Regions from separate parts of the Bacillus sp. ISL-77 genome, predicted to be linked through region 2. Evidence: predicted binding sites of a transcription regulator. Region 2 holds the regulator's gene; each other region holds the start of a gene.
The links. Region 2 encodes LexA, which represses DNA repair genes until DNA is damaged. Its sites were predicted from a motif close to CGAACATATGTTCG; they were not measured.
Positions count from the first base shown of each region.

Region 1: J7E77_RS04385 (YolD-like family protein) is a predicted target of LexA. The motif match lies at 6,289-6,302, and genes of this name have one in related genera.
Region 3: recA (recombinase RecA) is a predicted target of LexA. The motif match lies at 8,775-8,788, and genes of this name have one in related genera.

Region 1 is NZ_JAGGQY010000012.1:3,676-14,324, reverse strand. Features, by position in the region: gene J7E77_RS04405 (sigma-54 interaction domain-containing protein) at 147-1,550, shown strand; gene J7E77_RS04400 (aminotransferase family protein) at 1,695-3,038, shown strand; gene J7E77_RS04395 (NAD-dependent succinate-semialdehyde dehydrogenase) at 3,057-4,439, shown strand; gene J7E77_RS04390 (amino acid permease) at 4,531-5,916, shown strand; gene J7E77_RS04385 (YolD-like family protein) at 6,342-6,680, shown strand; gene J7E77_RS04380 (response regulator transcription factor) at 7,061-7,447, shown strand; gene J7E77_RS04375 (F510_1955 family glycosylhydrolase) at 7,574-8,503, shown strand; gene J7E77_RS04370 (hypothetical protein) at 8,563-8,778, opposite strand; gene J7E77_RS04365 (polysaccharide deacetylase family protein) at 9,370-10,374, shown strand.
Region 2 is NZ_JAGGQY010000041.1:9,017-19,665, forward strand. Features, by position in the region: gene J7E77_RS17365 (ABC transporter ATP-binding protein) at 1-538, opposite strand, end outside; gene J7E77_RS17370 (ABC transporter transmembrane domain-containing protein) at 540-2,291, opposite strand; gene J7E77_RS17375 (YneF family protein) at 2,478-2,693, opposite strand; gene sirA (sporulation inhibitor of replication protein SirA) at 2,765-3,205, opposite strand; gene tkt (transketolase) at 3,461-5,467, opposite strand; gene J7E77_RS17390 (DUF896 domain-containing protein) at 5,646-5,876, opposite strand; gene J7E77_RS17395 (YneB family resolvase-like protein) at 5,954-6,601, opposite strand; gene yneA (cell division suppressor protein YneA) at 6,614-6,937, opposite strand; gene lexA (transcriptional repressor LexA) at 7,095-7,718, shown strand; gene J7E77_RS17410 (hypothetical protein) at 8,605-8,859, opposite strand; gene glnA (type I glutamate--ammonia ligase) at 9,270-10,604, opposite strand; gene J7E77_RS17420 (MerR family transcriptional regulator) at 10,642-10,649, opposite strand, start outside.
Region 3 is NZ_JAGGQY010000031.1:68,822-79,470, forward strand. Features, by position in the region: gene miaB (tRNA (N6-isopentenyl adenosine(37)-C2)-methylthiotransferase MiaB) at 1-1,148, opposite strand, end outside; gene J7E77_RS11615 (2-oxoacid:ferredoxin oxidoreductase subunit beta) at 1,335-2,201, opposite strand; gene J7E77_RS11620 (2-oxoacid:acceptor oxidoreductase subunit alpha) at 2,202-3,938, opposite strand; gene spoVS (stage V sporulation protein SpoVS) at 4,433-4,693, opposite strand; gene J7E77_RS11630 (TIGR00282 family metallophosphoesterase) at 4,836-5,633, opposite strand; gene rny (ribonuclease Y) at 5,743-7,302, opposite strand; gene recA (recombinase RecA) at 7,626-8,669, opposite strand; gene J7E77_RS11645 (competence/damage-inducible protein A) at 8,936-10,189, opposite strand; gene pgsA (CDP-diacylglycerol--glycerol-3-phosphate 3-phosphatidyltransferase) at 10,228-10,649, opposite strand, start outside.

The DNA of each region.
Region 1 (10,649 bases), on a different contig from region 2:
AGAACTCACTCATTGTTTTCTGAAAAGACTATTCAAACTTCTAAAGATGAAAGGTATATATTATGGCCGATATAGTCCTTCTCGTCCCTGACATCCAATGCTATAATGAATCAAAATATTCTTATAATTTGGGAGCAGTGATCGGATTGTCAAATCGGCAGAAACTTTTAGAGCTTGAGATAGAAGGAATTATTAACGCTTCTAGTGAGAATATAATCATCACGGATGGCGAGGGAATTATTTTACGGGCTATTAAAAAAAGTGAAGAAATGTACGGGATCGCTTCTGCGCAGCTGGTAGGGAAATCGGTTAAGGATCTGGAGAAGGAAAAGATATTTAATCCCTCGGTGTCACTGAGTGTTATTAAAAAGAAGGAGCCTGTCCGGTTTATGCAAAAAACAGGGACCGGAAAAATAATCATGACTCACGGTATCCCTCTTTTTGACGAGAAAAATAATATCATTCGGGTTATCAGTTTTTCTTACGATATAACGGAAATCGAAGAACTGAAAGGTGAATACGAGAAACTGCAGCAGAAAATGAAGTTTTATGAAACAGAAATCGAACTGCTGCGTGATAAAAGTTTAACCTCAAGTGGGGTTGTTTTTAAGAGTCAAAGAATGAAAAGAGTATGGGAACTCGTGAATCGGGTGGCACGCAGTGATGCAACGGTTGTGCTGGAAGGTGAGTCAGGGACAGGAAAAACGCTCTTTGCAAGAGCGCTGCATAAGGGCAGCAGCCGGAAAGATGCACCGCTTATTGAAGTGAACTGCGGAGCTATACCTCATAGTTTGTTCGAGTCGGAAATGTTCGGGTATGAGGCGGGAGCGTTTACCGGAGCAAATAACAAAGGGAAAATAGGCCTCATTGAGCTTGCTGATAAGGGGACCTTGTTTTTAGATGAAGTGGGTGAATTGCCGCTTTCTATTCAAGTGAAACTGCTAAAAGTACTGCAAGAAAAAAAGGTTACAAGAATGGGCGGGAACAAATGCAGAACCATAGATTTTAGAATAGTAGCGGCAACAAACAGGGATCTTGGGTTTATGGTCAAGCAAGGTGCGTTTCGGGAGGATCTTTTTTACAGGCTGAATGTTGTTCCAATTGAAATTCCTCCGTTGCGGGATAGAAAAGAAGACATTTTGCATTTGATGAATTTTTATTTAGAAAAGTTCAATGAAAGATACATGAAGTCTAATACATTTCACTCTTCCGCAATTGAAGCATTCTTAAACCATAACTGGCCAGGGAACGTAAGAGAGTTAGAAAACCTGGTAGAACGGTTAGTGGTTACGCTTGAACACGAAAAAATCACTGTGGAAAATCTCCCTTTTTTGCAAAGTGTTAATCGATCGTTATTACATGTGGACAATAAAGGGGAACTGCCAGCATCATCGCTGCAAGAGTCTTTAGAAGCAGTGGAAAAGAGCTGGCTGCTTCGTGCTTTCCGTAAATGTAAATCAACCTATGAAATGGCCGAATACCTCGGACTTAGCCAGCCTACCGTCGTACGGCGTATGAAAAAGTATAATATTAATTCAAAAATGAATTAATGATTCTTTATTGAATTAATTATCTCTAGGACGATTCAATAATGAATTGACAATAACTTCGGAAGCGGCATTATCAATAGATTAATAGTTGGCATAGAAATTGCACTGTAAATATGTAAACGCTTAAAAAACGACAAGATAAGGATGGTTATTATGAAAGACAAATATCTACAGCTGGCTGATCTTGATAAAAAACATTTCTTGCATCCAACAACTTCTATTAAACAGCAACAGGATAACGGACCGGAGTTTATTTTTACTGAAGGAAAAGGTGTCCGGCTTTATGACCTTAAGGGGCGATCTGCAATTGACGGCTTATCTTCACTTTGGAATGTAAATATCGGTCACGGCCGCGAGGAGATTGCTCAAACAGCATACGACCAAATGAAAACACTCGGTTATAGCTCCTGTTTCGCGACGTACAGCAATGTGCCTGCCATCCAATTAGCTGCAAAGCTCGCTGAAATTGCACCTGGAAATTTAACCGCAACCTTTTTTACATCGGGCGGATCTGAATCCAACGATACGGCTTATAAGCTGGCGCGCCATTATTGGATTTTGAAAGGCCAGCCGGAGCGCAAGAAGATTATCTCACGGTCAAAGTCCTATCATGGGGTAGCTATGGGTGCGACGAGTGCGACAGGATTAAAACCATTCAGGGATTTTACAAATTCATTAGCACCTGACTTTTGTTATGTTGACCATTTTTCCCCTGTAGCACTGCGTGAAAAAATAGAATCAGAAAACCCTGAAACAGTGGCCGCATTTATTGCAGAGCCGGTACAAGGCGCGGGCGGGCTGCACATTGCCCCAAAAGGGTTTTTCGAGGAAATAAGAAAAATCTGTGACGAGTACGGTATTTTGTTCATTACAGATGAGGTAATTACTGGTTTTGGTAGAACAGGAAAGTACTTTGGTATGGATCATTATGGTGTCGCTCCTGATATGATGTGCTTTGCAAAAGGGGTAACGAGCGGATATGCACAGCTTGGCGGCGTTATGATTTCTGAAGATATTCACAAGGATTTGTCAGAATTTTCTGAAGGGACTTTACTTCATGGTTACACATACAGCGGACATCCTATGGCATGTGCGGTAGCATTGAAAAACCTTGAAATTCTGGAGAGTGAGAACTTAATAGAAAACGCACGGCTTATGGGTGAGGAGCTGTTAGAAGGGTTTAAGCAGCTGCAGTCAAAGCGGAACATTGTAGGAGACGTAAGAGCGCTTGGGTTAATGGGTGCTGTTGAAATTGTTAAAAACAAAGAAACAAGGGAAAAGTTTGAAGAGCCTCTCGCTCCAAAAATTGTAACAGAAGCGACAAAACGAGGGTTGATTTGTCGGTCTGTCGTGTTTGATAAGCAAGACACACTTGTATTTGCACCGCCTCTTATTATTAATCAGGACGAAATGAACGAACTTATCCATATTTTAAATGAAGCAATTTGGGCAGTTGAAAAAACAATAACGGCAGCTTCCGCACTGTAAACAACGAGGAGTGATTACATGAATGCTAGTTTCGAAGTTTTAAATCCGGCAACGAATGAAATAGTTTCTACTGTACCTTACAGCGGAGGTAAAGAAGCGATTGAAGCAGTTGATCGTGCATATGAAGCTTTTCAATCATGGTCGAAAAAAACGGCTGGGGAGCGCAGTGAATTATTGATGAAGTGGCACCAGTTAATTGAACAATCGACTGAAGAGCTTGCCAAGCTAATGACTCAAGAACAAGGAAAGCCTTTAAAAGAAGCGATCGGGGAGATTACCTATGCAAATAGCTTCATATCATGGTTTGCAGAGGAAGGAAAGCGTATTTATGGGCAGACCATTCCCGCATCTCATCCTGATAAAAGAATTTTGGTGCAAAAGGTGCCGGTAGGAGTTATTGCAGCAATTACGCCATGGAACTTCCCCGCTGCGATGATTACGAGAAAAGTAGCACCTGCTCTTGCTTCAGGCTGTACAGCTGTAGTGAAACCGGCAGAACAAACACCTCTGACAGCTATCAAATTAGCTGAGCTTGCTGAAGTTGCTGGAATTCCAAAGGGTGTGCTGCAAGTTGTGGCTGGCGATGCGTCGGAAATCGGTGATGCATGGATGGAAGATACAAGAGTACGCAAAATCTCGTTTACTGGATCTACTGAAGTAGGAAAGCTATTGATGAGAAAAGCGGCTAACACGGTAAAAAAAATATCACTTGAATTAGGCGGTCATGCTCCATTTATCATAATGGCTGATGCAGACATACAGAAAGCCGTACAAGGGCTGCTCGCTTCTAAATACCGCAACGCGGGCCAAACGTGTGTCTGTACAAACCGTGTTTACGTGCACGAAAGCATTGCTGAATCTTTTAGTGTAATGTTTGTTGAAGCAGTATCCAAATTAAAGGTAGGAAATGGTTTAGAAGAAGGAACAGATGTAGGGCCACTCATCGATAAGAACGCAGTTGAAAAAGTGAAAAAACATCTTAATGATGCAATCTCGAAAGGCGGGACTCTGGTATACGGAGGGGACGCACTGCAAAGCAGCAAAGGGTTCTTCATGCAGCCAGCAGTTATTACAGGTGCTACTGACGACATGCTGTGCATGAACGAAGAAACATTTGGGCCGCTTGCTCCAATCGCTCTATTTAAAACAGCTGAAGAGGTTATAAAACGAGCGAACGACACACCATACGGTTTGGCTGCTTATGTGTACACAGAAAATCTGAGCCAAGCGTTTACGATTACAGAGCAATTGGAGTACGGCATTGTAGGATTGAATGATGCACTTCCATCTGTAGCTCAAGCTCCATTCGGCGGCATGAAGCAAAGCGGATTGGGACGAGAAGGCAGCCACATTGGCATTGAAGAATACTTGGAAGTGAAATACATCTCAATCGGGCTATAATCGTGGCGGTGTCTGTTCCTGTTATTCATTTCATGGTACAGACACTGATCAAAGTTGGTAAAGCGACTACTATCAAGGAGGCGAAAGAATATTGGAAAATAAAGAGGGACTTCAGAAACAATTGAAAACAAGGCATATAACGATGATTTCTCTAGGCGGCATCATAGGTGCTGGACTATTTGTAGGAGCAGGTACAGTTATTAATACAACAGGCCCTAGTGCTGTGATGTCTTATGCTTTTGCAGGTTTGCTTGTTGTGTTTCTTATGCGGATGCTGGGTGAAATGTCTGCTCGTAATCCGGATAGCGGTTCATTTGCTACATACGCTCGGGAAGCGATCGGACCTTGGGCTGGCTACACAATTGGCTGGCTCTATTGGTTTTTCTGGGTAATTGTTATTGCTATTGAAGCCGTTGCAGGCGGGGCAATTGCCCATGAATGGATGCCATCTATTCCGATTTGGACCTGGAGTCTTATCTTGACATTTTTATTAACGCTTACAAACGTATTCTCAGTCAAATCGTTCGGAGAATTTGAGTATTGGTTTGCACTCATTAAAATTGTAGCCATTACCATCTTTATGGGAATTGGATTATCTATTATTCTGGATATTTTCCCCGGAGTGGAGTCACCAGGGACCTCTAATCTTTTTGGCAAAGGAGGTTTTTCGCCTAATGGAGTAAGCTCCATTTTCCTTGGAGTAGCGACAGTTATTTTTGCCTACTTCGGTGCTGAAATTGCAGCTATTGCAGCTGGTGAGTCAGAAGATCCGAAGAAAACAATAAAAATAGCCATTAAAAGTGTCGTTTGGCGTATTCTTATTTTTTATATTGGTTCTGTTGCCATTCTTGTCACATTGCTGCCATGGGATTCAACGACAGCTCTGAAAAGTCCATATGTAACTATGCTCGATATGATCGGAATTCCAGGTGCGGCATTCATTATGAACCTTGTTGTCCTTACATCGGTGCTTTCTTGTTTGAATTCAGCTCTGTATACAAATTCCAGGATGATTTTTTCACTCGCTCAAAGAGGAGATGCACCTCGCGCATTCCTTAAGCTGAACAAACAAGGTGTACCTACTCGTGCTGTTTGGATTGGAACAATCGTCTCCTACGTTTGTGCGATCTTTAATTTCGTTTCGCCTGATAAAATGTTTCTGTTTCTGATCAATGCATCAGGTGCCATTGCACTCATTGTGTATTTAGCAATTGCCATTTCTCACATTGTGCTTCGAAAACGAATGGAAGCAAACGGAGAGAAGCTGGAAATGAAAATGTGGCTGTTTCCAGGCCTGACATACTTCACAATTGCAAGTATACTAGTCATCCTTGTATCCATGGCATTCATCGATTCAATGCGCTCACAGTTATTCTTAACATTATTAATAACAGCCTTGGTTATAGTTTCATATTTTATCTTAAAAAAGAAAAACGAAGCAGTAAATTCGGTAAAAACAAAAAAATCTGCAGTTTAGCAAATAAAATCAGGGATCATGTACTTTTTGTAAAGGTATCTGATCCCCATTCATTTATTTACACGGTAGTTTTAAAAATTCCAAAAACTCGACCAACTTAAATAATTATCCTTAATTTCACCTGAAGCAAATTAGATTTTTTAGTCATGGATATATTGGTTAAAGGGTTACTTTGAGACAATTGGAAATTAAAATGTTACCAAAAGGGAACAATCTTGATTAGGAAGTTATGGAGCATTTGGAAGAGCAGTCCATAAAAAATTATATTCTTTAAACATAGTATGGAAGAAAGTACTTCAACTAACTCATGCGTTAGTTAAATAGAGCAGTTTTTGACGCCTAACCAGGCGTTTTTTATTTTTTTTATGATACAGAACACTTGTTTGTGTATAATATTGGTGATGACAACGAAGGAGGTGACCGAAATGGCTATTCGTGACCGCGGTAAAATTAAATGGCAGCCTGCATCTTTTATGCCGTTAGGATTCGAAATGACTCGCGCCATGTATAAGGATCAGGAACGAATAGTGAAGCCAATAATAGATGATTACGAGGCGGAGGAGTTCGACCGGCGTATCTGTTACGCAATGGAATATAATCTAAAAGCAAAGTTTTCAGTTTGGGACGAAGGTTTTACGGCTGACATTATTGGCCGTATACATTACATTGATCCAATTACGCATCAGCTTCGGATAGAGGTGAAGCCAAGGGAATTCGAGCAGGTGGAATTTAAAGATGTGGTCGGGGTTGTTGTTGTAGATTAGGGGGTTATTATAGATATTGTTAAAGGCGGTAGAGGGATTAATAATGAAGTTGCCATCTCTGGCACACTATTCGCGAGATCACCTGGTTAGCAATAAATCTAAAGTTTGGTTAAAGGTGGAGTGAAAAATGATTGGGAAATGTCCTTCTTGCTCGTCGGATTGCTCTTGTAACGGAGATAATTGTCAATGCCATTAGTATTTAGGGAATAATGTAAAATCGTTTCCTGTGGGAAACGATTTTTAATGTAGGAGTTGGTTAATAGTAACTGTAATGCTTGTTCATAAGGATTCAAAGAAAATTATTACTTTCTACACTCTTTTATAATGTTTACGTTAAACAACCTAATGATAATAGCTAGTTTAGGAAAGAAGGAGCCTGTATGAGTAAGATACTTTTAGTAGATGATCAGGAACGAATGCTTCAGTTATTAAAGCTATATCTTCATCCACATGGTTTTCATTGCTATTCTGTTAACAGCGGAACAAAGGCTATACAATATCTAAAGAAACACGCTGTTGAGCCCGTATTAATGGATGTGATGATGCCGGAAACAAACGGTTGGGAAACTGTAAAGGAGATACGCACATTCTCTAATGTCCCCATTGTTATGTTAACTGCTAGAGACCAGTTTCCTGACATAATAAGTAGTGTTGAAAACGGAGCTAATGGTCATTTAACAAAACCTATAAACGAAGAACAGTTATTATTTCATATCGAAAATCTAATTGAAGACGGTCACAATATTCGTCAAATGAATTATATATGAAATGATAGTTGACCAATTGATGACAATAATGAAAAATGCATACTTTCTCGATATTTTTTTGATAGATTATTCACATAAGCAATATAGCTTTGTTTTAAAGAAAATAAGACTGTTTGAGGTGGAGTAGTGAAAAAGGTATTTGTATTATCAGTTTTGTCTTTGAGTTTAATTCTTTCCGCTTGTAGCTCAAAAGAGGAGTCCAAGGTTACATCAGTAAAAAGCGGGAAAAAGATTGAAGATATTCATGGGGTAGGTGTTTCTAACGATGGGACAACCTATATAGCAACTCATGAAGGACTTTTCTCGACAAAAAATGTAGGAGAAACTTGGAATAAAGTTGGTTCTTCCAATGATGACTTTATGGGATTCCATTTGCGTTCAGATGGAACAATGATGACAAGTGGACACCCTGGTACAGATTCTGAATATCCAAACCCAATGGGAGTTTTAATCAGTAAAGATAAAGGGCTGCATTGGAAAGAGGTAGAGTATGTTGGTAAAATCGACTTCCATACTTTAACAACATATCATCACGATCCAAACGTTATTTATGGACTTAATGATATGGGTACCGGACAATATGGTGCTGGGATTTATAAAAGTTTAGATGGTGGAAAAAAATGGACTAAGGTAGAACCAAAAGGATTACCAAGTGACCTTATGAAAGTTCACTCCCTACTGGTTCTCCCGAAAGATAAAAATACCTTGCTGGCGGGAACTGAAAATGGAGTTATGATATCAAAAGATGGTGGAGCAAATTGGGAAATTTTTGATGATACCCGTCTTATCACAGCCATGACACTTATGCCTAATGGAAAAGATATAATTGCATACTCAATGAACAATATGGTTTCAGGAGTAATGATTTCTCAGGATGGAGGGCAATCTTGGAAGAGTATAGGTTTAGATCTTGGCCAGGATGCTGCTTCTTCAATATCAGTAAATCAAAAGGACGAAAAACAAATTGCGGTATCCACATTTTCAACCTCTTTGTATGAAACAAAAGATGGCGGGGGAAATTGGGAGCAAATAATTACATCTGGAAAGTTAAAATAACGATAAAAATACACCCAAAAGTTAGATTTTCACTCTAACTTTTGGGGTGTAAATCATTATCAACTAGATATCGCTGCTTTTTCAGTGGATAAAAGTTCATTGAAAGGATAAACAGATACTTTATTTCTTCCTTGATGCTTCGATTGATAAAGTCCGTAATCAGCACAAGATATAAAATCTGCTATCGATAAGCTAGATTTAGGTACAATACTAGTTACACCAACAATAGCTATTCCAGAGTTAACGGCAATTTTTATTTTTTTTACATATTCCATCGTAACTTTTCACTCTCAGCATTAGATATTTGAATTTTGGCTCTAAGCACAATGAATTAGTAACAATCGCTAAGTATATGAGTGATAACGATGAACTCGAACTTACTACTTTTCAACAACTGGTTACGTCCGTAAGGATGTTAATTGTCATTTTAATATCAGATTGCCCCTGATTCCGAAATTAGGAATAAGTATCGATAAGATTTAAAAAAGAGCTTTTTGCCCACCTGACACATATCTCACCTCCATCACAAAAATAAGAGGAATTCCGTCTATATATGAAAAATCTCGTGCAATGATATCTATGTTAGTTCTAGCCAAAATTGCCTGTCCACTTTTTTGAAATTTCCGATGAAATTTTTACCTCTTTTCTCCCTAATTGGGATATTATTGGTATAATATGTTGGTGAAAAGTTTCAACTTCCTTCCTGTGAAGGTTTTGATGAAATGCGTTGTCGAATTCTCCTATTAATCTCTAATTATTTTAATTTAATTGTAATATTTTAATAGATTGGCAAAATTATCCGCTGAATTTCGTCTATAATGGAGGAAGAAAAATAAAATAAAAAACCAACAAAGAGGGAATGAACAATGGGGAATCTAAAGAGCGGGTGGAAGAAAGGGACTTTAATTGCCATAATTGTTATTGGGTTCTTGTTTGCAGGGGTTTTTGTGAGTAATTATTTTAAGGCAAAAGCTACAAGCGGACCTATTAATCACCAAAAAAATGTACTGACAAAAAATCCAACCTCTGAATCAATTGTACGGGACAGAAAAGATATAAAACTTGAAAAAGAACTGATGCTAAAGCAACAGGATGAAGCTATGTTTTTGAGAAATAAGCAAGAACGAGAGCCTAATAAGGTGGCAGAAACTACTACTACTGATACTACCTCGGCACAACCTCCCGCAAAGGAAAATGGGACTCCACAACCAAATAAGGAATCCAATGCAACGCAGCCTGGCCAAAATAATACACAACCCGGCTCCAAAAAAACCGTTTACTTAACATTTGATGATGGTCCGGCGGCTTTCTCTGGTGACATCATCGCACTTCTAGAGAAATATCATTACAAAGCGACATTCTTTATGATTGACGGAAATATTCGCAGATACCCTGATGCAGCAAAACTGATGGTTCAGTCCGGAGAGACAGTTGGACTACATGGTGTATCACATGATCAGAAACTTTTTTATGCATCGGCAAATTCTGTTATCGCTGAATTAACCCAGAACCGTAACACGTTAAAAGAAATAACTGATGTCGATTCCTATATCATGAGAACGCCTTATGGCAGTGTACCGGATATGACGGCTGAATATAGAAAAGCTGTTAATGATAATGGGTATTCAATGTGGGATTGGAATATTGACAGTAGGGACTGGGATTATAAAGACGCACGGTATGTCAACAGTGTGATTAAGCAATTAAATAGAATGGCAAACCACGAAGGTCCAATCGTTATTCTGTTACATGAAAGAAATGAAACACTTGCCCATTTGCCGCAGCTGCTTGATTATTTAAGTAAACAAGGCTATGAATGTAAAGCAATCGATAGCAGAATGACCCCTTACCAATTTAGAATTAAAAGTTAGTCAAAAAGACAAAATACCTACAGCTTTGAAATACTAACCAAGTAGTTAAATATTTTTTAATGTATTTTATATTAAAAACAATCCAATATACTGTGATTGAATTACTTTTTTTCGTTTTTTTCATATTTAATATATAAATTAATGAGCAAACTTTATAGGTTTTTAATATAGAGATAACTAAAAAAGCCCACGATTACCGTGGGCTTAAGTCATTATTATAATCTGAGGAAAGATTCATTAAACAGTAATTGATTGTTTATGCTTCCATTCTTAAT
Region 2 (10,649 bases):
GGATCACGACACATAATAAGCCAAGTTTGATGTTCAGAATAAACATCGCAATAAAAATACCTAGTAATAAAAATCCACCTTGGATAAACGTTGCAATAACGGTAACAAACATGTCTTTAATGGCTTCGGTATCATTGGTCACCCTTGAAACGATACTTCCTGCTGGGGTCTTATCAAAATACTTTAGCCCGAGCGACTGTACTTTAGAAAAAACATCAATGCGCAGCTGTTGGATAATTTTCAAAGCCAGTTCCTGGAATTTAACCAATTGAAAAAACATGAGAATCGCTTTAATCATTTGGATTGACATGTACGTGGAACCTAGGATCAAAAGTGGCTGAAACTCTAGCTTCCCAGGAGTTAAATAATCATCGATAAATATTTTTACGATAATCGGTAAAACAATATCGCCGATCGTTGTTAATAGTAAGAAGATAAATGCTGTGACAATCGTTTTTTTATGTGGTTTCGTATAAGAAAGCAAACGGAATAAAATATTTCTTTGTTCACAATCTGTAAGCTGAATTTTCTCATCCATCTTAATGCCCTCCATGCTCAACCAACTCTTCTAGCTGCTGGCGTAAATACATTTCCTTATACCATTCACCCGATTCCATCAATTCTTCATGTGTACCTCTTTCCACAATCTTTCCATCCTCAAGAACGAGAATGAGATTTGCGTGTTGAATGGCACTTAATCGGTGTGAAGTAATGATGGTTGTTTTTCCTTCCCTATTCTGTTTTAATGCTGAAAGAATGGCTTCTTCTGTTTTTGCATCTACTGCAGATAATGAATCATCGAGTACTAACACTTCTGGCTTCATCAAAATAGCCCGGGCAATCGAAATCCTTTGCTTCTGCCCGCCCGATAAGGATACCCCACGCTCTCCAACAACCGTTTGATAGCCTTCAGTAAATTGAAGGATATCAGTATGGATATTGGCAAGCTTAGCGGCATTCTCGACTTCCTCTATTGATGCCCCGTGGTTCGTAAAGGCGATATTTTCACTAACAGAGGCTGAAAACAAGAAATGATCTTGCGGTACATAACCAATGGCCTCGCGTAATTTTTCAAGCTTGTATTCCTGCAGAGATTTCCCTCCAAATCTAATTTCACCTTGATAACTATCAAACTCACGAATGAGCAGTTTTAAAAGAGTGGTTTTACCAGCACCGGTTTTACCAACAATGCCCACCGTCTCGCCGGTATGTATCGAAAAATATATATCCTTTAAAACCGGTGTGGTTTCTCCAGGATAGGTAAAGCTAGAAAGATTGTATTCAATATCACCCGCGGGCACCACGTTTAAGGCCCCCTCCTTATCGGCTATATCTTCTTTTTCTTGAAGGAGCATGGAAACTCGGTCATAGGAAGCACTGCCTCGCTCAACAATATTAAATAACCAGCCAAATGCAAGCATCGGCCAGATGAGTAAACCTAAATATGTAGTAAACGAGAGTAATTGCCCGATTGTTAGTTCCCCATTAAGCACGTATTTTGCACCAAACACAATCGATAAGAAAAAGGAAATACCAACAATGATCGAAATCGTCGGATCGAAAAGAGAATCAATTTTTGCGACAGTGATATTTTTTTGGACGACATCTTCTGATTGCTTCCGAAAATCCTCGATATCTTCATTTTCCTGGCCAAACGTCTTAATCACTTTAATCCCAGTAATACTTTCCTGAGTTTTATCATTTAATGACGAAAATGCTTCCTGTGCCTGATAAAAGGTTCGATGGAGCATTGTTCCAAACCAGCTCGTAAGTATTACCATAAAGGGCATCGGAATTAAACAGATTAATGTTAACTTCCAGCTAATCGTAAATGCCATTGCACAGATAACAAACCCACCAGTTGAAAGAGAATCAACGAAGGTTAGCACGCCTACGCCCGCTGTTTGTTGAATGGCTGACAGATCGTTTGTGGCATGTGCCATTAAATCCCCTATTCGACGTTTTTGGTAAAATGATGGCGACATATTTGTAAAATGATGATACAGCCGATTTCGAAGCAACTTACTTAACTTAACTGATGATCCAAAAATCATAATTCTCCAGTAGTACCTAAGGAAATACATTGCAAGGGCAACAATAACTAATACGGCCATCCACTGCAAGAGAATTCCCGTTGTCATCGTCCTATTCTTAATTTGGTCAGCAATGATTCCTATGATCTTTGGCGGCACCAGTTGCAATATAGCTACAAGCATTAGGAGGAAAATCCCGGATATATACGCTTTTTTCTCCTGTTTAAAATACCAGCCTAATTCTAAAAATACTTTCATTAAACCGCCCCCAAATCACGAGTAATCGATCTGCCAAAAATTGAATATGTTGTTAATTAAAGTTATTCGGAAAAATAATCCAACGGACTGAGGTTTAATTTTACCAAATTTTTATAAAATAATAAAGATTTAGAATATTTTTATCAGCACGAAAAAAGCACCCATCTACATGAGTGCTTTTCCGTTTTATTTTGATTGTTGTTTGTTCATGGCAGCCATCATTTGGTTGATCTTCTTTTGAGATGGTTTTTGTCCCATTTGCATCATCATCATTTTTAACATTTGTTCATTGATTGGCGGATTTTTCTTTAAGTAGCTCATCATATATTTACGAGCAATGAAAAATCCTAGTGCTACACCAGCTGCTAATGCTAGTATACCAACTAGAATGTAATAACCCATATTCAACTTCCTCCTTCATGTTGTCTACCATACAGTGTACTAAATAAAACACGATTAGACAATATCTGCAATTAGATAAATTTTCTTTCCTTTATCGGCTTTAACCAACCGTAACGCTGATGTTCAAGGTCTAGTGCCATAAAGGAAGACTCACATTTTCTTAGAACCTCAAAAAAAGCCGTCTCTGCTTCATAGCTGCCTTGTGCATCAATAGTAATTAAGTCTTGAAAAACCTCTAATTTAGCCGTACTTAGTTTTCCGCTTAATTCAATCGAATATGCACCATGCTCTGCTTTAAAACCCTTAATTTTTCCAAGTTGTTTTTGAATAAGTTGATGGATCTTTAGTACCTCAACCTTTTTGGTTATATAGGAAATTTGTTTTTGTGTAATAAATTTAAGTTCGCCGTTCGATTTATGATGTTCATGAAAAAGTTGGAAAAATAATCGTTCTCTTCCGAAGTAATGGGTCGCAAATTCATCTTCTATTAAATATAGCTGATATTTTCTCACCACTGTTCTCTCCTTCGTTGATTACCCTTTTTACTATTATAAAAAAAGACAAACGAAACTTTTGTCTTACGACGGCAAAAACTTCCACTATTTTTGTCGATTAGCAGGATTCTAAACTATTCTTCTATAAATTCGGTAGATTTGTTGAATTTTCCTGCAAACATTAACTTTGTTCATAATATTGTTGATATTCCTGGCAATTCAGACACAAAAAGGAGAGCGGAATAACTCCGCTCTCCCTAACATTTAACTATTTTACTTTTGCAAAAGTGCTTTTACACGTGCAACTACGTTGTTTACAGTGAACCCGAATTCTTCCATAATCTTTTCTCCAGGTGCTGAAGCTCCGAAATGATCAATAGCAAGAACATCGCCTTCGTCACCAGTGTATTTGTGCCAGCCAAATGATGCTCCCACTTCAATTCCAAGACGCTTTTTCACACTTCTTGGCAGAACAGAGTCTTTGTACTCTTGAGATTGCTGCTCGAATCGATCCCATGAAGGCATACTTACAACCGAAACATGAACACCTTCTCCAGCAAGCGCTTTTTGAGCTTCCACTGCAAGGCTTACTTCTGATCCAGTTGCTAATAACAACGCATCAGGAGTTTCTCTTTCTGAAGGAGACACCACATATGCCCCTTTAGAAACTCCCTCGTACGCATTGGTATCCGTTCCATTTAATGTAGGTAAATCTTGACGAGTTAATACAAGTGCAGTTGGTTTGTTGGTAGACTCCACTGCAAGTTTCCAAGCAGCTGCCGTTTCATTACCGTCTGCAGGACGAATGATTGATAATCCTGACATGGCACGTAATGCTGCAAGCTGTTCAACTGGCTCATGTGTTGGTCCATCTTCCCCTACAGCAATACTGTCATGGGTAAAGACATAAGTGACAGGTAATCCCATTAAAGCTGCTAGACGAATGGCAGGACGCAAGTAATCAGAGAAGACAAAGAATGTTCCGCCAAATACTTTTACGCCGCCATGAAGAGCAATACCATTCATTGCCGCACCCATCGCAAATTCACGCACACCAAACCAGATATTACGGCCTTCATAGGAACCAGGCATAAAGTCTTTCGTACCTTTAATCATCGTTTTATTCGAACCAGCAAGGTCTGCTGATCCACCGATAAAAATAGGTAGATTCTTAGCAATACCATTTAATACTTCACCTGAAGAGGCACGGCTTGCCAGGCTTTTTCCTTCTGGATATACAGGGATTTCTTTATCCCAACCTGCAGGAAGTTCATTATTTAATGCTTGTTCAAGCTGAGTAGCTAGTTCAGGGTACTCTTTTTTATATTGAGCGAAAAGATCATTCCACTCTTTTTCCTTTTTCTCGCCATTTTCAACGATCAGCTTCTGGAAGTTGTCATAGACTTCCTGGGGTACATGGAAATCTTCTTCAAAAGTCCATTTATAAGCCTCTTTTGTAAGTTTTAATTCATTCGCTCCAAGTGGTGAACCATGAACACCTGAAGTTCCCGCACGGTTTGGTGAACCATAGCCAATGACCGTTCTTACTTCAATCATTGTTGGTCTGTCTAAATCATTTTTAGCTTCTTCCAGAGCTTTCGCAATTTCATCCAGATTATTGCCGTCTTCGACACGAACATATTGCCATCCGTATGATAGGAAGCGATCTTTGACACTTTCTGAGAACGACTTATCTAGGTCTCCATCAAGTGAGATATCGTTTGAATCATAAAGGACTACCAATCGCCCTAATTTCAAGTGTCCTGCTAGCGACGCTGCCTCAGCAGATACACCCTCCATCAAATCTCCATCTCCACAGATACTGTATGTAAAATGGTTCACAAGTTCATATTTATCTTTATTATAAACACTTGCAACATGGCGTTCTGCCATTGCCATTCCTACTGCCATTGCAATCCCCTGTCCAAGTGGACCAGTAGTTGCTTCAACACCTTCAGTGTGGCCATACTCTGGGTGTCCAGGCGTTTTAGAGCCCCATTGGCGGAATTGCTTTAAGTCATCCATTGATAAGTTGAAACCAGACAAGTGAAGCATGCTGTATAACAACGCTGAACCATGACCTGCTGACAAGACAAAACGATCTCGGTTAAACCACTGTGGATTCTTTGGATTTTGGTTCAAGAAACGCGTCCATAAAGTATAGGTCATTGGCGCTGCACCCATCGGCATTCCTGGATGTCCTGAGTTTGCTTTTTCGATCGCATCAATGGAAAGCGTTCGAATGGAGGTAACAGATAAATCATCAATAGTATTAAACATGAATTACATCCTTTCCTAATCACAAGGTTACTTTATACATTTCAATTTTATATTGCTACCGTTTTTTATTCAACAAATAGCATAATAATAAGAAACAAAAATCACTATTTTTTTTATTTTTACACAAAAATAGTCAGTATATGTAAAATAGGAATACAAAAAATGTATTCCTGAACTTTTAGTGAAGTGTATTTTTTTTCCTAGCCTTGATTTTTTCCGGTGTAACGTCATTTCCTTCCGGATCAATAAACTTGGTGTTGGTAAGGGTATCAAGCATATTCGAACGAAAAGTAGCCAAATATTCACTTCTTAATTTAGTTTGCTCTTTCGCTTCTGTTTCAGTCAATCCCGTTGCTTTTGCTTTTCGTGCCAGCTCATTAATTCTAGCCATCTTTTCTTTTGAAAGCATTCAAAGACCTTCCTTTCAAACTATTTACATGACACCTGATTTTACTAAAAAAAAAACCTAATGACAAGGCAAAAGGTCTACTCTTCTTGTGATTCAATATATTCCTGGAATCTTCTATGAACCGTGGCTTTAGAAATGTTATAGCCAAAACCTCTAAGTGTAGCAGCTATTTCTGAAAAAATTAATCCATTTTTTCTTAACCGGACAATTTCTCCAATTGGAACTTCAATTTTCTCTCGTCCAGAGGATTCTCCGAGATTTTTTAAGTTTTTTTCTGGTTTATATCCATTCTGGACTGCTCGCTTCATTCCACGTTTGATTTTTGCATTATGTAGTTTACGTTGGTACTCTTCAACCATACTTACGATGTTCAAAACCATGGAATCCGATTCTGAAAGCTGTAATTCTCCACTATGGGAGATACTATAAAGTTTAATATTTTCTTTTAAAATGCAATGCAAGAGCGCAATTTTGGCGTTACCTCTACCGAGTCGTGTTTCATCCTGAATTAAGAGGGCTTGTACATGCTTTTCTCTAATTCGTTCTAATAATTGAAAAATCCCCTCACGATTAAAATCATAGCCACTAGCCTTTTCTTTAATTACCCTATCAATCTCAAAGTGATAGGTGTTAGCTAGTTGCGTTAATTCCTCTTCCTGACGCTTTAACGAAGATTCTTGTGTTTCCTTATTTGTGCTGACACGGCAGTATATAATTGCTTTCATAAAAGTTCCTTTCTATTCACTAACGGCGCTAGCAAATTCATTCGTAGATGAGACTTCTTTACTCACCGGAATGATAATTTCTTCACCTGGAAATATTTGATCATCATCTAATTCATTATGCTTTTTTATCCAAGCAACAAACTCCTTGTTTGATAATGAATGTTGACCCGAAAATTGATCAGAGATTTTCCATAGTGAATCTCCTTCTGTGATTGTAACCTTTAAAAAATTATCTTGCGCGTTGGAATGATGTTGGAATGATAATATGATTGAAAGTGAACAACTTAAAATAATAAGAGTAATAGCATAGGAGTATTTGTTCCATAATTTTTTCATAAATAACACCTCTATAAGAATGTATGTTCGATTTATTATTTTCATTATAAATCGAACATTTGTTTGTTGTCAACCATATTTTCGAACTTATGTTTGTATAAAAAATACGAACATGTTATAATAAAGTCAACATTAACCAGGCGAGGTGGATTTTATCATGGCTAAAATATCAAAGAGGCAGCAAGATATCTTAGACTTCATTAAAAGTGAGGTTAAGAGTAAAGGATATCCCCCTTCAGTAAGGGAAATTGGAGAAGCGGTTGGACTCGCATCCAGTTCTACTGTTCACGGACATCTAGCAAGATTGGAAAGCAAAGGACTTATTAGACGGGATCCCACAAAACCAAGAGCAATTGAAATATTAGAAGCAGATGTTGCTGCACATATACCAAGAAATACAGTTGTCAATGTTCCAGTGGTTGGGAAAGTAACGGCAGGACTCCCAATTACAGCGATTGAAAATGTGGAAGAGTATTTTCCGCTTCCAGAAAGTCTTGCACCTGCAGATGAACAAGTTTTCATGTTAGAAATCATGGGTGAGAGTATGATAGAAGCTGGGATCCTAGACGGGGACTATGTAATTGTGAAACAGCAGCCAACCGCTAATAACGGGGATATTGTTGTAGCAATGACCGAGGAAGATGAAGCCACCTGTAAAAGATTTTTCAAAGAAAAAGATTACATACGCCTGCAGCCGGAAAATTCTACAATGGACCCTATTATATTAAGGAATGTTTCGATTTTAGGTAAAGTTATTGGGGTTTACCGACATATTCATTAAGTTTAAGAGAGTTGGCATATACGTGCCGACTCTTTTTTTGTTGTGCTAATCAACCTAAAGCTGAAGGAATTACAGAATCCGGGGTAGAGTGGGTCTACGCGATCTTTCTAGAAGAATCTCTACGAGTTGGGGCACGTAGTGACGGCCTACGTTACCGTTCCAGAAGAATCTCTACGAGTTGGGGCACGTAGAGGGGGCCTACGTTACCGTTCTAGATGAATTTCTACGAGTTGGGGCACGTAGAGAGGGCCTACGTGACCGTTCTAGATGAATTTCTACGAGTTGGGGCACGTAGAGACGACCTACGTGACCTTTCCAGAACAATTTCACAGAGTTGGGGCACGTAGAGACGACCTACGTGACCGTTCCAGAAGAATCTCTACGAGTTGGGGCACGTAGTGACGGCCTATGTGTCCGTTCTAGATGAATCTCTACGAGTTGGGGCACGTAGTGACGGCCTACGTGACCGTTCTAGATGAATCTCTACGAGTTGGGGCACGTAGATGGAGCCTACGTGACCGTTCCAGAACAATTTCACAGAGTTGGGGCACGTAGTGACGGCCTACGTGACCGTTCCAGAAGAATTCCTACGAGTTGGGTCACGTAGAGACGACCTACGTGACCTTTCCAGTACAATTTCACAGAGTTGAGGCACGTAGAGACGACCTACGTGACCTTTCCGGAAGAATTCCTACGAGTTGGGTCACGTAGAGGGGTCCTACGTGACCGTTCCAGTACAATTTCACAGAGTTGGGGCGCGTAGTGGCTTTCCTACGGGACCGTTCAAAAGGAATAACAATGAGGTCGTGTACTGTTGTCTCTATGACAGATGAGCTTCATTAATACTCAAACTAAAAAGGAGCAGCCATAAGCCACTCCTTTAATCCTATTTCGCTATTCTTGCTTGTATTTCAGATAGTTTCACCTTAAAAAGCACTTTATATACTTTCGTGTCCCCTTCGTTAAAACTGGAATGTGTAACATACGTTCCTTTCAACGTCTTGCGCTGTTCATCAAATAGAAAACATTCCTGACCTTTTGTTCCTGATTCTATCAAACTTAAAATAAGGTCAGGCTTCTTATACGTCTTTTCTCGTAGAATTTCTTGGGTTAGAGCATTACAAATTTGCAGTTTATACAATTTAGAGCACCTCCCAAATGTTTACAACTTAAGCATATATTATTTAGGATTAAGTAAACCGTAAAAATTGTGAATTTTTAAAGAACATCAAGCACCTCTTCCTTTCTATTCTATTCCTATTAATTTTATTTAGAATGATCGAGGATGCTTAATTGGAAAAAGAGCCATCGTAGGTATTGACGTCCGAAGTCGTTGAGAAAGAGCAATTTGGGTCGATAATCTGGGCTATTGACGACCGAACCTATTGAGAAAGACCAATTGGGTCGTCAATCAGGCTTATTGGCTACCGTAATTGTTTTAATGGAACAAACCGGGTAGCCAATGGGATGGCATTATTCACTGAGAGAATCTAAGAAAAGAAGCGCGACATAGAAAAACCCTGACGCTAGGCGCCAGGGCTTTAGATGAGATTAATACATGCTCATATATTGATCGCGTTCCCATTGGTGAACGACTGTGCGGAACATATCCCACTCGATTTCTTTTGCTTCAACAAAGTGTTCCATAATGTGCTCGCCAAGACCTGACACAATTACTTCGTCAGATTTTAGTTGATCTAATGCTTGAGCTAATGTTGCAGGAAGATCGACGATACCTTCTTCGATTCTCTCTTCTTTGCTCATTACATAGATGTTTCTGTCAACTGGTGCCGGCGGAGTTAACTTGTTTTTAATTCCGTCTAAGCCAGCCTTAAGAAGTACAGCCATTGCAAGGTATGGATTAGCAGACGGGTCTACACTTCTTACTTCCACACGTGTACTTAATCCACGAGAAGCAGGAATACGAATTAATGGTGAACGGTTTCTAGCTGACCAAGCCACATAGCATGGTGCTTCATAGCCAGGAACAAGACGCTTATAAGAGTTTACAGTTGGGTTTGTTACCGCTGTAAAGGCTGGTGCATGCTTTAGAATTCCAGCGATAAATTGACGAGCATGATCACTCATTTCTAGATCACCCGATGGTTCGTAGAATGAATTAACTCCATCCTTAAACAATGAAAGATTCATGTGCATTCCAGATCCATTGACACCATACAATGGTTTTGGCATGAATGTTGCGTGCAAACCATGTTTACGTGCAATTGTTTTTACAACTAGCTTGAACGTTTGAATTTGGTCACAAGCTGTTAGTGCATCTGCATATTTAAAATCGATTTCATGCTGACCTGGTGCTACTTCATGGTGGGAAGCTTCGATTTCAAAGCCCATTTCTTCTAATTCAAGCACGATATCGCGGCGGCAGTTTTCGCCAAGGTCGATAGGGGCTAAATCAAAATATCCGCCTTTATCGTTTAGGTCTAATGATGGTTCTCCTTGTTCATCTAATTTAAATAAGAAGAATTCCGGTTCAGGCCCTAAGTTAAAGCTAGTGAATCCAAGGTCTTCCATTTCTTTTAATACTCTTCTTAAGTTATTACGAGGATCACCTTCAAATGGTTTTCCTTCAGGAGTATAAATATCACAAATTAAGCGGGCAACTTTCCCTTTTTCTGCAGTCCACGGGAAAACAACCCAAGTGTTAAGATCAGGATATAGTAACATATCAGATTCTTCAATCCGTACAAAACCTTCAATTGAAGAACCGTCAAACATCATTTTGTTATCAAGTGCTTTTTCTAATTGGCTAATTGGAATCTCCACGTTTTTGATAGTTCCAAGGATGTCTGTGAATTGCAAACGAATAAATTTCACGTTTTCTTCGACCGCTAATCTTTTAATATCTTCTCTTGAATACTTTGCCATTTTCTTACCTCCTATTTTTTAAAAAGAGACTTCCACATTAATGAA
Region 3 (10,649 bases), on a different contig from region 2:
AACTGTTCGTCTGTTTCGTTCGGATAACCAACGATAATATCCGTTGTTAAAGCAACATTCGGAATGGCCGCTTTGATTTTTTTAACAAGCTCTAAATATTGTTCTCTTGAATATTTACGAGCCATGATTTTTAGCACATCGGTTGAACCTGATTGCACTGGCAAATGGATATGATCCATTAAATTGCCGCCTTTGGCAAGGACCTCAATTAGACGATCATCAAAGTCACGCGGGTGGCTTGTTGTAAAACGAATCCTTGGAATATCAATTTTTCGCAATTCATCCATCAGTTCACCAAGTCCATAAGTTCCGTCCTCTAAATCTTTCCCATAGGCATTCACGTTTTGACCAAGCAAAGTAACTTCTTGGTAGCCTTGTGCAGCTAGATGACGTACTTCTTGGATAATTTCTTCTGGACGACGGCTTCGTTCCTTTCCACGGGTGAAAGGGACGATGCAATAAGTACAGAATTTATCGCAGCCGTACATGATGTTAACCCATGCTTTAATATTTCCACGGCGTACTTTTGGAAGGTTTTCAATCACGTCGCCTTCTTTTGACCATACTTCAACAACCAATTCTTTTGACATATATGCTTCATGCAATATATTTGGTAAACGATGAATATTATGGGTACCAAAAATCATATCGACCTGATGGTAGGTTTTGAGAATCTTATTAACTACAGATTCCTCTTGAGACATACACCCACAAACACCGATAAGTAAATCAGGCTTTTCCAATTTCAAGGACTTTAAATGGCCAAGTTCACCGAACACTTTATTTTCAGCGTTCTCCCTGATCGCGCATGTATTTAAAAGAATGACATTTGCATCCTCCGTGCTGTCGGTTGGTTCATAGCCTAATGCTAAGAAAATCCCAGCCATTACTTCAGTATCATGTTCGTTCATTTGACAGCCATAAGTACGGATATAAAATTTCCGCCCCTCGCCCATTCCACGAAATTCTTCAGAAATAGAAAAATCATTATGGTACTTTACTTCTTCTTTTCCGCGTTTCTTCGCTTCTGTTAAAGAAGGTGCAGTAATTACTTGTTCAAAGTACTTGCTGTAATCCTTGGCGGATTTTTTGTCCGAAGAATTAACAGACTCGACTTTCTGACCTTCTAAACGTTGTTTTTCATTCATTTGTTCAAATGCCCCTTTCTTTTCATATTACGTAATTCATCTATTAAATTTTTAAGATTTTAATCTGTGCAAAAGATGAATGAAGACTCCAGACTTTCTCCGCACATTATTATAGTATAAAGGTTAACTTGATTGAAAACAATAGAAAATCCCGTGACGTCAAGTCACGGGATTTTGCTACTATCATTAGATAAATTCAGAAACTAATTTATCAAAATAATTTTGGTCAAGATTAAGGTCAGCTTTTGCTAACGGTGCTTCCGAGTAGCCAGTGATCAGTTCTTGATAAGACTTACGCTCAGTATTTTGATAAATAAGTCCTGTAACAAGACCATTATGCTTCATTAATGTCTGCATTGCATCTTCGCGATTTGAAGGATCATAACCCTCTATATCACTAAGTTTTGTTAGATTTTCTTTAAACCAATCATAGGTGTTTACCTTATTATAAGTAACACAAGGGCTGAAAACATTGATTAAAGAAAATCCTTTGTGTTTTAAACCGGCTTCAATTAAGGCAGTTAAATCTTTTAGATCTGTAGAGAAACTTTGTGCAACAAATGTTGCTCCTACAGTCAACGCCATTTCCATCGGAGAAATTGATTGCTCAATTGACCCCATCGGAGTTGACTTTGTTTTAAAGCCTGTAGCTGAACGTGGCGAAGTTTGACCTTTAGTCAAACCATATATTTGGTTATCCATAACGATATAAGTAATATCGAGATTACGACGAATGGCATGAATCGTATGCCCCATCCCGATCGCATAACCGTCACCGTCACCACCAGAGGCGATAACAGTTAAATCACGATTAGCCATTTTAACACCCTGTGCGATTGGAAGTGAACGACCATGAATCCCATGGAAGCCATATGAATTAATATAACCGGAAATACGTCCTGAACAGCCGATTCCAGAAATTACAGCTAAGTTTTCTGGCTCTAAGCCTACATTTGCTGCCGCACGTTGCATTGCCGCTTGTACGGAGAAGTCGCCACAGCCAGGGCACCAGTTCGGTTTTACATTGTTACGAAAGTCTTTAAAAGTGGCCATTTAGAACAACTCCTTACATTTTGTATATACTTCGTGTGGTAGGAACGGATTACCATCATATTTAAGATGCTTAGTAATTTTTTCAGCATGTCCAACATTCATTTTCATAATATTGGCTAATTGTCCAGTTGCATTGTTTTCCACTACAACAACTTTCTTCGCAGAACGAACAAGCGGAAGAACTTCGTCAGTTGGGAATGGATGGATCAAACGAATATGAGCATGATTTACTTTTAAGCCATCTTTCTCTAAACGAATCATTGCTTCTTCAATAACACCACGAGTCGAATTAAAACCTACAAATAGTACATCAGCATCTTCGTGCTTAACATTTTTATATACTGGTGTATTAAAGCGGATATTTTCGACCTTACGGAAACGCTTATCCATTTGCGCAATTCGGTTTGGAGCAGATTCGGATGGTTTACCAGTCTCATCATGCTCGACACCTGTTACGTGATGAATACCATTTTTCATACCAGGGATTACACGTGGAGAAACTCCGTCCTCTGTTACTTCATAGCGTTTAAAATATGCATTGTTTTCGTTAGCGGGTATGTCCCCTGTTACCAATTTTCCACGTCTGATTTCAACCTTGTCATAATTTAATGGTTCAACCGTTTGTTTACCCAAGGATAATTGTAGGTCAGATAAAATAATGACTGGACATTGATATTCTTCTGCTAAATTGAATGCTTCAGCTGTATCATAGAATGCTTCTTCAACAGTGCTTGGAGCCATTACAATTTTCGGAATTTCACCATGTGTTCCATAAATCATCGCCATAAGGTCTGATTGTTCTTGTTTTGTTGGTAATCCTGTTGATGGACCGCCACGTTGCGTGTCAACAATTACTAGTGGCGTTTCAGTAATACCTGATAGGCCAATTGCTTCCATTTTTAAAGATAATCCTGGACCTGCTGAAGCAGTAATTGTACGAACACCGCCGTAGTTTGCTCCAATTGCCATTGTACATGCAGCAATTTCATCTTCGGTTTGAATTACAGTACCACCTAGTGCAGGTAGCTTTTTAATCAAATATTCCATTATTTCAGAAGCTGGTGTAATTGGGTAGGCTGCCATAAAACGGCATCCGCCTGCAATAGCTCCAAGAGCAATAGCGTCATTTCCAATCATGAACATCCGCTTTTTGCCATCAGCCTTTTCAAGCTCCATTGTTTGGGTGCCCACTGCAAGATTTTCCTTCATTTTATCAAAGCCAGCTTTGATCGCATCCATATTTTTTGCAACTACTTGGTCGCCTTTTTTACCAAAAATCTCGCGAACTACTACTTCAAATACATGAATATCTAAGTCTAATACAGCAGAAGTTGCACCAATTGCAACCATGTTTTTCATTAGAGAAGTTCCGAGCTCTGTCGCAATTTCAGTAAATGGAACCGCATACAATGTAGCTTCAGTATCTTCCGGCTTCTTTGGATTGAATTTTGCATCAGCAAGGATTACTCCATTACTGTGTAATTCTTTGTAGTTTACATCAATAGTTTCCTGGTCAAATGCTACAAGGATATCTAAGTCATCAGAAATAGAACGAACTTCTGTAGTACTAACTCTGATTTTATTGTTGGTATGACCACCTTTAATACGTGAAGAAAAGTGACGATAACCATACAAGTAATATCCCAGGCGATTCAGTGCAATAGCAAAGATTTCCCCAGTACTTTCAATACCTTCCCCTTGTTGTCCTCCAACTTTCCATGAAAGTTGATTGATCATGACTTACACCCCTTTGGATATGTAAAAATAAGTAGTTTTGATGATCCATTTATTATTTTAGCACTATTCCGAGTAAATCACTAGAAATTAGCCCATTTTATATAAAAAGACTAATAAAAAGGAGAAAGGATATGTACTAAACGCTTACAATTCTAGACCTATGAACTAAAAATTGCAACCCTTTAAAGCGAAATAATGTCTAAAATATGAATATTTTTTTATTATTTGAAATATACTTGCTTTCTACAAGATTACAAATAAAAAAACATGATTTATCCGCATTATACGGCGTTTTGCAATATTAATTCAAGCTATGCACATTCATGATTTGAATTTTAAAAATTATTAAAGGTTATGGTAGAATAATACTTTAATAAGTAAATATCATTTAATACCAATTAGTGAGAAATAAAACCTAAAAAATACCTGCTTGAAAACAAGCAGGTAAAGGTAAATGTCCTTTTGTTTGGTCTCCTATAAATAGTCTATCTCTTTCAACGTGGTTCTACAATTAGCTTGATAGCTGTGCGTTCTTCCCCGTCAATTAAAATATCGGTAAACGCAGGGATACAGATTAAATCAACTCCGCTAGGTGCTACAAATCCTCGAGCAATCGCTACTGCCTTTACGGCTTGATTCAATGCACCCGCCCCAATTGCCTGTATTTCCGCTGCACCTCTTTCACGCAGAACCCCGGCAAGCGCACCAGCTACAGAATTAGGATTAGATTTTGCTGAAACTTTTAATATATCCATTTCTAGCTCCTCCTTAGAAAATCCCGATCCCGCATGAGCAGTTTCATGAACAAATCAGGTTATAACATTCCACTGCTACTATATTCATTTGTCAAAAAACATATTCCGGCTTGGACAAAAAAAGAGCAAATGAAATTTGCTCTTAAGAGTAAAACGGATGGTCATCATTTATTAAAATGGGCTGTATCTTTTTTGTTAAGCCTGTTTTACGATCTAGTTCAATCATAACTGCACTTAACTGAATTCTTCCTGCGGTTGCCACTTCAAACCGGACTGGCAGACTGGTTAGGAACCTTTTAAGGACTGCTTCTCTCTCCACCCCTAAAATGCCATCATACGGCCCTGTCATCCCTACATCAGATAAATATCCTGTGCCTCCCGGTAAAACCCGGTTATCGGCCGTTTGAACATGTGTATGTGTCCCCACAACGGCAGAGACCCTTCCATCTAAATACCAACCCATTGCCTGTTTCTCACTTGTTACTTCCGCATGAAAATCCACAAAAATATATGGGGTTCTCTCCCTGGCAATTTCAACTAATTCGTCAGCTTTCTTAAAAGGACAATCCAATGGAGCCATAAAGGTTCGACCCTGCAGATTAATAACGGCAACTTCTAAATCATTGACTTTAAAAAATGCCATACCCTTCCCTGGTGTTCCTTCTGGAAAATTTGCTGGTCTAACCATATTTTTTGCAGTACCGATAAATTCAAAAATTTCACGATTATCCCATGAGTGATTACCTAGTGTTACTGCCTGTGCCCCATACCCTAAGAATTCACGATAGATTTTTTCAGTAATCCCCTTGCCTCCTGCTGCATTCTCCCCATTGATAATAGTAAAATTAGGACGATATTTTTCTTTTAATTTTGGCAAATATTCCTTTACCATGTCCCGGCCTGGTGAACCGACGACATCACCGATAAAAAGTAGATTCATTTTTGTTCCTTTCGTTAAAAAAATAGTTATTGTATAAATTGTATCACATTCAGGCATTATTTAATCGGATTAGTTGCTGCAAAAAATAAAGCGGTGCATGCGCACCGCTTTATTTTGCGTATTCAACAGCCCGTGTCTCACGAATAACTGTCACTTTAATATGACCTGGATAATCAAGCTCTTCTTCAATGCGCTTACGAATATCGCGTGCTAATCGATGAGCAGCAAGATCATCAACTGAATCCGGTCTAACTATAATACGTACCTCTCGACCTGCTTGAATGGCAAAGGATTTCTCTACACCTTCATAGGATTCCGAAATCTCCTCTAACTTTTCAAGACGGCGAATATAGTTTTCAAGCGTCTCACTACGTGCACCTGGTCTTGCAGCTGATAAGGCATCTGCTGCTGCAACTAAAACGGCTATGATAGATGTTGCCTCTGTATCCCCATGATGGGAAGCAATACTATTGATTACTACCGGATGTTCCTTGTATTTGGTTGCAAGTTCAACACCAATTTCAACATGGCTGCCTTCTACTTCATGGTCGATGGCTTTCCCAATATCATGAAGCAAGCCCGCACGACGTGCCAAAGTTTCATCTTGGCCAAGTTCAGCAGCAAGTAAACCAGACAGTTGCGCAACTTCCATTGAATGCTTTAATACGTTTTGCCCGTAACTAGTACGGAATTTTAAGCGACCAAGAATTTTGATCAGATCTGGATGGAGTCCATGAACACCCACTTCAAAGGTGGTTTGCTCACCCACTTCACGGATATACTCATCTACTTCGCGACGTGATTTTTCTACCATTTCCTCAATTCGTGCTGGATGGATCCGCCCGTCTTGGACCAATTTCTCCAGTGCTAAGCGAGCCGTTTCGCGACGAATAGGATCAAAACCTGATAGAATGACAGCTTCAGGAGTATCATCAATGATTAAATCAATTCCTGTTAACGTTTCAAGCGTACGAATATTTCTTCCTTCACGGCCAATAATACGGCCCTTCATTTCGTCATTTGGCAGGTTGACGACAGAGACAGTCGTTTCCGCAACATGGTCAGCAGCGCAACGCTGGATTGCTAACGAAAGTATTTCCTTTGCTTTCTTGTCGGCTTCCTCTTTTGCACGATTTTCGCTTTCCTTGATCATTATCGCAGTGTCATGGGTAAGTTCCTGCTCCATTCGATCAATAATGATTGTTTTTGCTTCCTCGCGCGTTAAGCTCGATATTCGTTCGAGTTCAGTTTGTTGTTTTCGTACTAACTCGTCCACTTTGCTTTCCATCTCTTCAATATGCTGTTGTCTTTGGTTTAGAGAATCATCCTTCTTTTCTAAAAGATTTTCACGCTTGTTTAACGTTTCCTCTTTTCGATCTAAATTCTCTTCTCTTTGCAGTAAACGGTTTTCTTGTTTTTGCATTTCATTTCTTCGTTCACGAACCTCACGCTCTGCTTCAGTCCGAAGCTTGTGAATTTCATCCTTTGCTTCTAGCAAAGCTTCCTTTTTCAATGAATCAGCATCACGTTTAGCATCTTCAAGAATCTGCTCTGCAGCATTCTTTGCACCTGCTACTTTTGCATCAGCAATGGATTTATGAACAAAATAGCCAACAACGGCACCGACGATAAGGCCAAGCAAAATGGAGATGATTGTAATTGGTTCCATCGTTACACCTCCTCTTGCTATGAACTTTTGTTACATTTTTCAAGTGTCGGCATGTACATTGTTTAGACTCAACATACAGCAAGCACCAAGGCTTTTTTCGAATTGTAATAATACCAAAAATGTAAAATATACATGTTAATTGTAAAGGTGGGAATATTCATTGTCAAGGCTTAGTCCTATTGGCTTTTTGAAATATTTAGAATAGGACATCATTTATTCATCCTAAAGGCTGAAATCCATTGTATTTTAACAAATAAAACTTTGTATAAAAATAACATTATGTAAAAAATGAGCAAAACCATAAATAGCTTTGCTCATCTACATTAGTCTATTAATTCAAATTGTTCATCATCGTCTTTCTCAGTGACAAATTTTTCACCATCTAAACCATAATGTTCACGGATTTTCCCTTGAATTTCGAGGCGAACATCTGGATTTTCCTTCAAGTATAGCTTTGCATTTTCACGGCCTTGACCTAATCTTTCAGAATTATAGGAGTACCATGACCCGCTCTTTTCAACAATATCTAATTCTGCGCCTAGATCAATGATTTCGCCTTCTTTAGAAATCCCTTCACCATACATGATATCTACTTCAGCCGTACGGAAAGGAGGAGCAACTTTATTCTTAACTATTTTTATCTTCGTCTTATTACCTACAATATCATTTCCCTGCTTTAACGCCTCTGCACGACGAACTTCAATACGGACAGTGGAATAGAATTTCAATGCACGTCCACCTGGTGTTGTCTCGGGGTTTCCAAACATAACGCCAATTTTTTCGCGAACTTGGTTAATAAAGATGGCGATGGTCTTCGATTTATTGATGGCTCCAGATAATTTACGTAGGGCTTGCGACATCAAACGAGCCTGTAAGCCCATGTGAGAATCTCCCATTTCGCCTTCAATTTCTGCTTTTGGAACTAATGCTGCTACTGAGTCGACTACAATAATATCAATTGCACCACTTCGTACTAATGCTTCTGCGATTTCAAGCGCTTGTTCACCCGTATCTGGCTGTGATAGCAATAACTCATCAATGTTAACACCTAATTTTTGGGCATACGCTGGGTCAAGGGCATGTTCAGCATCTATAAATGCTGCTTGTCCGCCATTTGCTTGGACTTCAGCAATCGCATGCAAAGCAACCGTAGTTTTACCTGAGCTCTCAGGACCATAAACTTCGATAATACGCCCTCTAGGATATCCACCCACTCCAAGTGCTGCATCAAGTGCTAACGAGCCACTCGGACTCGTTAAAATCCTCGTATCTGTTTTCTCTCCCATTTTCATGACAGAACCTTTACCAAATTGCTTTTCTATTTGCTTTAACGCCATTTCTAAGGCCGCTTTACGATCATTACTCACGAATCTTTTCCTCCCTTATATAAACACAAGCAAATTGCTATAATCTATTAAATTAATTCCTATTAATAATATAACCGCTTTTCGGATATTTGTCGAGTTAAAAAACGAACATTCATTCGTTTATTTTCAAAACAAAATCGTTGTAAAAAAAGGAAATTCCCCCTGACTTTTGTATCATTTTGCATTTTTAGAAGTCCGAAAAGGATAATTTCGTCTATTGTCAGACTTTTTTCTAATCCTAGTTTATTCAAAAAAGTCACAGAACGCTAATTAGCATTCTGTGACTCTTTTAAAATTCGAATGAGAAAATAGCAGCCAAATTTCACTGCACGGCTTCGGTTCGCTTCCCTTGTTCCGCCAAGGGTGATCTTTTCTACAATTGTCGGCCTTCCCTTAATTGCAATCCCTATATAAATTGCACCAACTGGCTTGCCTTCAAGTTCTTCAGGACCAGCAACACCCGTAAAACTAATCCCAATATCGGTTTTAAATACCTTTGAAGCATTTTCGGCCAGCTCTCTAGCACATTGTTCACTTACCGCACCATGAGTTTTAAGCGTTTCTTCCTGTACATGTAATAGTTTTTGTTTCACTTCATTTGAATAACAAACTACACCACCGTAAAACACTGAACTTGCACCTGAAATTGATGTTAACTCTTGCTGGAATAGTCCTCCTGTTAAACTCTCAGCGGCAGTAATCGTTAAGTTTCTTTCTTTTAAAGATTTCATTACTTCTATCAAAAGTGACGTATTATCATAGCCATATAAAAATGCACCAAGACGCTGATTTATCGTCTTTTCTAGTTCATCCAGCATAGCCTGTGCTGCATTTTCGTCCACATGTTTTGCTGTCAGTCGTAAAGTAACCTCCCCATCTCCCGCGAGCGGGGCTATCGTTGGATTGCTTTGCGCATCAATTAAATCAATAATTTCTGTTTCCAGAGCTGCTTCTCCAATTCCAAAAAACCTTAACACCCTTGAGACAATTTTCTCGTTGGACTTGTTTCTTGTAGAAAGAGCCTGGGACCCATACTGGAGAAACATCGGTTCCATTTCCTTTGGCGGGCCAGGCAGCAGCATATACGTATGACCGCCGGATTCTACAACCATGCCCGGCGCCATCCCATGATCATTTGGGAGAATGTGAGATCCTGCTAATACGAGTGCCTGCTTTCGATTATTTTCTGTCATGACCCGATTGGTCCGCTTAAAAAAAAGTTCAATCGATGCTAACGCCGTTTCATCGATAACGAGTTCTTTACCAAGCTGACGAGCAATCGTTTCCTTCGTCAAATCATCCTTTGTAGGCCCAAGCCCGCCAGAAAATATTATAATCTCTGCACGCTTTTGGGCTATTTCAATTGCAGACTTTAGCCTGTCAGGATTATCACCAACAACTGTATGAAAATAGACATTAATACCAAGCCCAGCTAATTGCTGAGACAAAAATCTCGCATTCGTATTCACAATTTGACCGAGCAATAACTCCGAACCAACTGCAATAATCTCAGCATTCATAGCAATACATCTTCCTTTACAACATAGTAGAATTAAGTTTACTTTGAATTTTTAAGGACATGACTATTTTTTGCAAAATAATCCCAGCCAGACCAGATAGTAAAAATTAAAGCCACCCATAATGACACTATATCAAAACGGAATGGTATCATTGCAAAAATTATATTATGTAATAAAAGCGATGATATCGCGACAATTTGCGCCCATGTTTTAATTTTGCCGAGCATATTAGCCGCAACAACTTCGCCTTCCCCTGCAAGCAAGAGGCGTAAACCTGTTACTGCAAACTCCCTGCTAATAATAATAATAACTAACCATGAAGGTGCATAAACATCATTCAGTTCAACTAAAACGATAAGTGCAGCCGATACGAGTAATTTGTCAGCTAATGGGTCAAGAAATTTCCCCATATTAGTGACAAGGTTATATTTACGGGCATAATGTCCGTCAACCCAGTCAG